DNA from 4 places in the Rhizobium sp. BK275 genome. Region 3 is predicted to be linked to each of the others. Evidence: predicted binding sites of a transcription regulator. Region 3 holds the regulator's gene; each other region holds the start of a gene.
What was found. The regulator LexA, encoded in region 3, represses DNA repair genes until DNA is damaged. The targets are predictions, from matches to a motif close to TGTTCNNNNTGTGTTCNG.

Region 1: FHT82_RS28055 (UvrD-helicase domain-containing protein) is a predicted target of LexA. The motif match lies at 724-741, and genes of this name have one in related genera.
Region 2: ruvC (crossover junction endodeoxyribonuclease RuvC) is a predicted target of LexA. The motif match lies at 1,167-1,184, and genes of this name have one in related genera.
Region 4: FHT82_RS08510 (ATP-dependent helicase) is a predicted target of LexA. The motif match lies at 1,139-1,156, and genes of this name have one in related genera.

What each region holds. Positions count from the first base shown of each region.
Region 1 is NZ_JACHZL010000011.1:13,906-16,106, reverse strand. It holds gene FHT82_RS28060 (YoaK family protein) at 1-644, shown strand, start outside; gene FHT82_RS28055 (UvrD-helicase domain-containing protein) at 783-2,201, shown strand, end outside.
Region 2 is NZ_JACHZL010000008.1:82,049-84,249, reverse strand. It holds gene ruvA (Holliday junction branch migration protein RuvA) at 1-585, opposite strand, end outside; gene ruvC (crossover junction endodeoxyribonuclease RuvC) at 598-1,125, opposite strand; gene FHT82_RS23895 (methyl-accepting chemotaxis protein) at 1,374-2,201, shown strand, end outside.
Region 3 is NZ_JACHZL010000003.1:111,742-113,942, reverse strand. It holds gene FHT82_RS10380 (ComEC/Rec2 family competence protein) at 1-552, shown strand, start outside; gene lexA (transcriptional repressor LexA) at 533-1,255, opposite strand; gene FHT82_RS10370 (VOC family protein) at 1,451-2,201, shown strand, end outside.
Region 4 is NZ_JACHZL010000002.1:534,442-536,642, reverse strand. It holds gene FHT82_RS08525 (hypothetical protein) at 1-242, opposite strand, end outside; gene FHT82_RS08520 (BON domain-containing protein) at 325-543, opposite strand; gene FHT82_RS08515 (hypothetical protein) at 756-1,034, shown strand; gene FHT82_RS08510 (ATP-dependent helicase) at 1,211-2,201, shown strand, end outside.

The DNA of each region.
Region 1 (2,201 bases), on a different contig from region 3:
CCGGCGGTTATGTCGATACCGCCGGTTTCCTGGCGCTCGGCGGCCTCTTCCCCGCCCATGTCACCGGCAACTTCGTGACATTGGGTGCAGCGCTGACTCACGGCACGACGGGCATCATCGCCAAGCTTCTGGCGCTGCCCGTCTTCTGCCTGACGATCCTCCTGCTGCGCTACCTCACGCACAATGTGCCGCCCGGCGACGAGAAGGGCCTGCGCATCCTGCTCGTCATAAAGCTTCTCTTTCTGATTGCCGGCGGCGCCTGCGCCATCTGGCTTTCCCCCTTCGCCAATCCCGATGGACTGCCGCTGGTCGCAACCGGCATGCTGCTCGTCATCGCCATGGCGATCCAGAACGCCGCCCACCGCATCCATCTCGGCGCCTCACCGCCGAGCACGCTGATGACCGGCACCACGACACAGATCATGATCGACCTCGCCGACCTCGCCCATGGCAGCGCCGGCGATCAGGCAAAGCCTGTAAAGGGCCGCCTGTCGCACATGGTGGTCGCCGTTTTCGCCTTCGCGCTCGGCTGCGGCCTTGCCGCCCTGCTGTATGCCACGGTCGGCACCTGGTGTTTTGCTCTGCCGCCGCTCCTTGCGCTGGTTTCGGTTTGCCTCGCCTTCGCCGGTCCGAAAACTGCCTGAAGTATCCCGCGCATAACGATGCAGCGGTTTTGCTATGACGACGTGTGTAAAACAAGGACTTGAGGATAGCTGAGCCGCTGGGAATGAAAGCAGAACAACTTTCTGGTCTTTCCCTCCCGAATCACTACATTACGCGGCATGACCAATAGTTTCGACGATATGCCCTTCTTCGATGAGGAACCGGGCGATGCGCCGCGCAAGCAGCAAGCACCTGCAGCACCTGCCCCAAGGGCGCCGGCTGCCGGCGGCGGCATTGCCGCCCGCGCCATGGCGGCTCGTGATGGCGGTCGCCCCGATTATCTCGCCGGCCTCAACCCGGAACAGCGCGAAGCGGTCGAGACGCTGGAAGGCCCCGTTCTCGTGCTTGCCGGCGCTGGCACCGGCAAGACCCGCGTTCTGACCACCCGTATCGCCCATATTCTTTCGACCGGGCGCGCCTTCCCCTCGCAGATCCTCGCCGTGACCTTCACCAACAAGGCCGCTCGCGAAATGAAGGAGCGTATCGCACTTCTCGTCGGCGGCGCCGTCGAAGGCATGCCCTGGCTTGGCACCTTCCACTCGATCGGTGTCAAATTACTCCGCCGCCACGCCGAACTCGTCGGCCTGCGCTCCGATTTCACCATCCTCGATACCGACGATGTGATCCGCCTCATCAAGCAGCTGATCCAGGCCGAAGGCCTCGACGACAAGCGCTGGCCGGCCAAGCAGTTCGCCGGCATGATCGATACCTGGAAAAACAAGGGCCTCGGCCCTGCCGATATTCCGGAAGGTGACGCCCGCGCTTTCGCCAATGGCCGCGGCCGCGATCTCTACTTCGCCTACCAGAACCGCCTGTCGACGCTGAACGCCTGCGATTTCGGCGATCTGCTGATGCATCCGATCGCGATCTTCCGCAAGCAGCCGGATCTGCTCAAGGAATATCACCAGAAATTCCGCTATATCCTCGTCGACGAGTATCAGGATACCAACACCGCCCAGTACATGTGGCTGCGGCTTCTCGCCCAGCGTGCCAAGGGCGAGCCGCAGAATGTCTGCTGCGTCGGTGACGACGACCAGTCGATCTATGGCTGGCGCGGCGCGGAAGTGGACAATATTCTGCGCTTCGAAAAGGATTTTCCTGGCGCCACGGTCATCAAGCTGGAGCGTAACTACCGCTCGACGGCCCACATCTTGGGTGCGGCCGCCCATCTCATCACCCATAATGAAGGCCGCCTCGGCAAGACGCTCTTCACGGATCGCTCCGATCCTGACGACGTCAAGGTGCAGGTCCATGCCTCATGGGATTCCGAGGAAGAAGCGCGTGCCATCGGCGAGGAAATCGAGCGCCTGCAGCGTGGCGATGCCGACGGCAAGAAGCATCTGCTGAACGACATGGCGATCCTGGTGCGCGCCTCCTTCCAGATGCGCGAATTCGAAGACCGCTTCGTCACGCTCGGCCTGAACTACCGCGTCATCGGCGGCCCGCGCTTCTACGAGCGCCTCGAAATCCGCGACGCCATGGCCTATTTCCGCCTCGTTTCCCAGCCGGCCGACGACCTCGCCTTCGAGCGCATCATC
Region 2 (2,201 bases), on a different contig from region 3:
GATCAGCTTCGCGCTATCCGCATCTTCGCCGGCCGTCTTCATGGCGGCGGCAACCGCATTGGCCGCCTGATCACGCGAATAGCCGAGATTGGTCAAGGCCGAAACGGCGTCGGCAACGGGGGCTGCGGCCACGCCTTCGCCGATCTCCTGCTTGAGGCCGATATTGATCGCCTCGCCGGCAAAGGCGGGCGCCTTGTTCTTGAGCTCGGTGACGATACGGATCGCGACCTTGGGACCGACGCCCTGAGCGCGCGAAACGGCGGTCTTGTCCTGCAGGGCGATGGCATTGGCAAGCTCGGGCGGTGTGAGCGTCGAAAGCACGGCGAGTGCCACTTTCGCGCCAACGCCCTGCACGCTCTGCAGCAGGTTGAACCATTCGCGTTCGAGCTGTGTCTGGAAGCCGAAGAGCTTCAGCTGGTCCTCACGCACATAGGTCTCGATAAAGAGCACGCAGGCCTCTCCGACGGAACCGAGCTTTGAGAGTGTGCGCGCCGAGCAAAAAGCGACGTAGCAGACGCCGTGCACATCCACGAGCACATAGTCGTCGCCGATCTCGTCTATGGTGCCTTTCAGCTTGCCGATCATGATCTTGTTCCGTCAGGGATGGGTTTGGGGAGCGCCGGCGATTGCCTGCCGCATGCGGTTTGCGCCACGGTGATGAGCATGGCAGATGGCGATCGCCAAGGCGTCGGCGGCGTCGTTGCCCTTGAACTCCGCCTTTGGCATCAGAATTTTCAGCATCATGTGAATCTGCTGCTTTTCGCCGTGGCCGACGCCGATGACGGTCTTCTTCACGGCGTTTGGCGCATATTCCGATACCGGCAAACCGGCACGGGCTGGCACGAGCATGGCGATGCCGCGGGCCTGGCCGAGTTTCAGCGTGGCTACCGCATCCTTGTTGACGAAGGTCTGTTCGACGGCGGCTTCCTCCGGCTTGTAGGAATGGACCACATCGGCAAGGCCGTCATGCAACTGGCAGAGGCGTGAGGCGAGGTCCATGTCACCATCCGAGGTAACGGTTCCCGAGGCAACGAAGCGCAGCGAATTGCCGAGCGTATCGATGATGCCCCATCCGGTACGGCGAAGGCCGGGATCGATGCCGATAATACGAATCGTGTTTTGCATGGCTCACCCTATAGCGATGGCGAAATAAGTGCCACCGATATGTGAACAAAACAAAAACATGCCGTGTTTTGCGCGGCCGCATTTACCGCGAATTAAGCCGAATGCCTGAATTCTAATCCATCAAATGTGAGAGGAGCCGGCTTTCGCAAAGCTTAAGGCTTCCAATGGTCTGTTTACAGTTCAACCGCTGGGTGATGTCTCCGTGATCCCACCCGTCGGCGGCGCCGTTCCGGAAGGGTTCGTTTTTCATGGCTCAGAGATTTCAGTCCCTGTCCTTCAAGGTGATAGCCACCTTCATCCTGCTGACCACGCTTTCGGTCGCGGTGATCAATATCCTTGCCTATTTCGCCAGCAGCCGCGTTTCCGACGAGCAGGCACTGAAGGCGAAGGAGAGCGTGCTGATCTTCCGCGGCGACATGCTGCAGGATCAGCTCGAACAGCTCGAAAACCAGGCGACCTCGATTGCGCGCATCGAAGCGCTGCAAATGTCGATCACCAATCTGAAGAGCGGCTGGAAAACGATGGAGAAAAGCTCCGGCGACGCGCGAGGCGAGCTGAGGAGGGTCTTCATCGCCGACAACCCGAACCCGGCAGACCAGCGCGAAAAGCTCATCAAACCCGAGGGGCCGAGCGGGTTCTACTATTCGAGCCATGAGAAGACGCAGGGCGAAGTGGCCCGCGACCTCGCCGATACCGCCTTCAGCGACCTCCTGATCGTCGATCTCGATGGCACCGTGCTCTATTCCTACAGGAAGAATGAAGACTTCGCGGAAAATCTGAAATCGGACGCCTGGAAATCAACCGGCGCGGGCATCGCCTATGCCAAGGCAATCGAAAACACCGCCAAGGCGACGGACGATTCCGCGCCGACGGCCTTCTCCGGCCTGCGTGTCGATGCCGGAAGCGGCAAGTCGGCGATCTTCTACGCCGTGCCGATCGTCAAGCTCGGCCAGGCGAAGGGTCTGATGCTATTCAAGGTGCGCGACGATGTCGTCACCAGCATTCTAGCGAAGGGTATCGTGTCCGGCAGCACGGCGCAGGCTGCGATCATTTCAGGTGACGGCTCGGCCGTCGGT
Region 3 (2,201 bases):
GCTTCGAACCGCGAAAAGCCGCCTGCCTTCATCTTCGAACAATGGCAGCGGGCGCTTGCCATGGAAGAACATCGAAAGCCGGTCATGCTCCAGGCTGTCAATGTCCCCACTGCGCCTGAAGGTAAACGGCTGCAGCTATCACGGGATCAGCAGGACGAAGCCAGAGCAGCGATAAGACATGCCGCCGCGAGCTTGCCATCGCGCTTCTCCTGCCAGAAGGGCGCCTGGTGCACTGCCTTGCTCCGAAATGGAAAGAAACTGACGGTCATCGACAATGCAGCCTATCTCGGGCCGGCCTGCGATACGGCCGATATCGTCGTTACCCCTGTCCGTTTGCGGTTTGACCATTGTCGTTCCGGCGCATTGCTCTTTACTGGCGAGACACTACGCAGAACAGGCTCCGTCGAACTTCGTTTTACCGATAAGGGGATTGAGATCACAACTGCATTCGACACGTTGCGGCGGCCCTGGATGCGCCACCGTGCCTATGACTGGCGCAGCGACAGTTTCGCAGACGCCAGTACGTCACCGGTCAGTGATAGCGGCGAATGAGGCCGACGAGCTTGCCCTGGACCTTGACGCGATCCGGCGGGAAAATGCGGGTCTCATAAGCGGGGTTTGCTGCCTCGAGTGCAATCGATGCGCCCTTGCGGCGAAAACGCTTGAGCGTCGCTTCCTCCTCGTCGACGAGTGCCACCACAATATCACCGGGATTGGCGGTGCTGCCGTTGCGGATGATGACCGTGTCGCCATCGAAGATGCCGGCTTCGATCATCGAGTCGCCGCGAACCTCGAGTGCATAATGCTCACCCGAGCCCAGCATGTCGGCGGGAACGTTGATGTCGTGCGTATTGTTCTGGATTGCCGAGATCGGTACACCGGCGGCGATGCGCCCCATGACCGGCACAGAAATCGAATTGCCGTTGTCGGCAGCAGGTGCAGACTTTGCCGGAGCGGGAGCCGCCGGCTGAGGCTTGCCGAGGCTGCCCTCGATGACGCTCGGCGAAAAGCCGCGCCGAGGCTGCAGGCTCGGGCTGTAGGCTTCCGGCAACTTGATGACTTCGAGCGCGCGTGCCCGGTTCGGAAGCCGGCGAATGAAGCCGCGTTCTTCGAGCGCTGTGATCAGCCGGTGGATGCCGGATTTTGAGGCCAGATCCAGGGCATCCTTCATCTCGTCGAAAGACGGCGGAACGCCTGACTCCTTCATCCTTTCATGAATGAAAAGAAGAAGTTCCTGTTGTTTGCGCGTGAGCATGGCGTATACCCCAGTCTTGAAACAAATCCAGAACAGACACTATATGTTCCATATGTGTTCCGCAAGTGGCTAAATTTTCGTAAAACTTCTGTTCATTCTGCTGAGAATTTTATTTTTATCGCGGGAAAGCCTGCCCGGCCTTGCTTCGTAACGCCTGCTGAAGCACATCATCCTGGCAATGCTGGAGAGTAGCCGATGACCCAGGACATGCTTCCGATCGATCATCTCGTTTTGCCGGTTACCGATATCGATCTTGCCCGCGAAAGGCTGGGCAAGCTTGGTTTCACCGTAGCCCCTGATGCCCGCCATCCCTTCGGCACGGAAAATGCCTGCGTTTTCTTTACTGACAAAACCTATCTTGAGCCATTGGGTGTCGCGAGTGTGGAGGAGAGCGAGGAGACGGCGCGTGAGGGCAATGTCTTCACCGCCCGCAATCAGGCTTTCCGCTTCCGCTGCGGCAGCGAGGGACTGTCCGCCATCGCCTTTGCGACAGCGGATGCGAAGCGCGAACATGCTCGATTCGTAAAGGGCGGCATCAGCGCTGGCTCTGTGCTGCAGTTCGAACGTCCCGTGAAAATGCCCGATGGTGCAGAAAGTGTTGCCGGCTTCCGGCTCGCCTTCGCTGGCGACCTGCGGGCACCGGATTTCTTTCTCTTCGCTGTCGAGCGCATCAACCCGCTTCCGGCCGACCGCGGCGCGCTGGAGACCCATGCCAATGGCGTGACGGGCATTGCCGAGATCGCGCTCGCGGCCCCCGAGCCGACAGCTTTCGGCGAGTTCGTTCGCGCGGCGGCAAAAGCCGCTTCTGCCGATGTCACGAGTTTCGGGCTGGAGGTGCCGACCGGAAACGCAAAGATCAGCCTGATGATCCCAGAGGGGCTGGAGGCCTATTTCGATTTGAGCACGCCGGATAGCGATCGCGGCCTGCGCGGCCGGGCGATCCTCT
Region 4 (2,201 bases), on a different contig from region 3:
TCCTTCATCTGAATATATCCTACACCGATGATTGTGCCATCCGCGGCGCGGATGAAGGACGGCAGGAAATGCGGTTCGGCGGTTTTGCAGACGGCGGCGCTGATATATTCGTTCAACGCGATCTCGTCCTTCGGCAGAGCCGAATAATTCATATCGGTTTCGAGTGAGGCATAGGCGGAGCCGGCAAAGGCGCCGCACCCCAGAAGAAGGGCCGCAGCCCACGGGCGCATAAGCGTTTGCATTATTGTCTCCAGCATTGAAATCAGCTTTTCAACACGCGAGACGGGAGTTGGTTCCTCGGAAACTCCTGAAGGGAACCAGGATTTATCTCACCAGCAAGCGGCAATGCACATAACCGCTTCCGACGATCTCCTCGGCAATTGCCAGCGCTCGCACGCTATCGCCCCATTGCCGAACGAAACCTTCGAGAATAACGCTGGAACCAACGCTGATGACGATGATGTCAGTCGCGTCGAGATCGGCTGCGGCATGCAGGGCGCTTTCCACGGACGCGCGTAAGGCGACCGCGTTGTGGTCCTTCATCCAGGCCTCCTCGTGGGGTGGCGAGTTGTGAAACGGCAGCACCATGACCGTTCCTGACGTTGGCTAATAGGGATTTAACGCATGAACACGACGTTTTGTTGCCACGTGCTGCCGGCTGGAGGCATAGTCGCCGTGGTGGTGCTCCGATACGCCTGCCCTTGCCAGGAGGCGTCAGGAGCCGCCGCAAGCAATTGCAGCCGAAGGAAACGATGATGAACGCGCTGGTGCCTGCCCTTCTTGCCACGACCCTTCTGGCCGCACCTTTGCTGGCCGGCTGCTCGGCCGCGGACACACCTGCGCTGGAGCCTATTCCCGGCAGCATCACCTATGGCGGGCAACCGCGCACGAAGCTGACGAAGTCGCCGATCGGCAGCGCGGTCTATAACGACTTTTACAACCAGCATGGCGAGCACGTCTACGAAACCTATATTCTCCAGCCCGACCGCAGCCTGAAGTTGACGCGGCGCCAGATCGTGCCGGACTTTCCGTAGTAGAAGCTATGAGCTGGCGCATCAGGCTTTCCGAAAATCGGTCGATTTGCGCGCCGATGCTGCAGTGCATGGCAGTCCGCACCTGCTTGACAGCGACGCCAATCGAGAACATCCAAGGAACATCTGATTTTATTCGCAGGCGCTGATTCTCCCGCGAAGCCCAACCGGACGGCTGGATGTATCTCGAAAGACTCAATCCCCAGCAGCGCATGGCCGTGGAGCACGGCACACTCACAGACGGCAGCCATGTGGCCGGGCCGATGCTGATCATTGCTGGTGCCGGTTCCGGCAAGACGAATACGCTTGCCCATCGCGTTGCCCATCTCATCCTCAAGGGTGCCGATCCGCGCCGTATCCTGCTGATGACCTTTTCGCGCCGGGCAGCTGCCGAAATGGGCCGGCGCGTCGAACGCATCTGCGGCGAGGTTCTCGGCAAGAATTCCGGCATCATGGCGGATGCGCTTGCCTGGAGCGGCACGTTTCATGGTATCGGCGCGCGACTGCTGCGTGATTATGCCGAACAGATCGGCATCGACCCGGCCTTCTCCATCCATGACCGGGAAGACAGCGCCGACCTGATGAACCTCGTGCGCCACGATCTCGGCTTCTCCAAGACCGAAAGCCGGTTTCCGACGAAGGGTACCTGTCTGGCGATCTATTCGCGTGCGGTGAATTCCGAAACGGAACTGCCGCTGGTGCTGCGCGACGCCTTTCCCTGGTGCACCACCTGGGAAAAGCAGCTTCGCGAGCTTTTTGCCTGTTATGTCGAGTCGAAACAGAGCCAGAATGTGCTCGATTACGACGACCTGCTGCTCTACTGGGCGCAGATGGTGGCCGAGCCGATGATCGCCGAGGATATCGGCAGCCGCTTCGATCATGTGCTCGTCGACGAATATCAGGACACCAACAGGCTTCAATCTTCGATCCTGCTTGCCCTCAAGCCCACCGGGCACGGATTGACCGTCGTTGGCGACGATGCACAGTCGATCTATTCCTTCCGAGCCGCGACGGTGCGCAACATTCTCGATTTTCCGGCCTCCTTCAGCCCGGCCGCCAACATCGTCACGCTCGACCGCAACTATCGCTCGACGCAGCCGATCCTTGCCGCCGCCAATGCGGTGATCGACCTTGCTTCGGAGCGTTTTACCAAAAACCTCTGGACGGAGC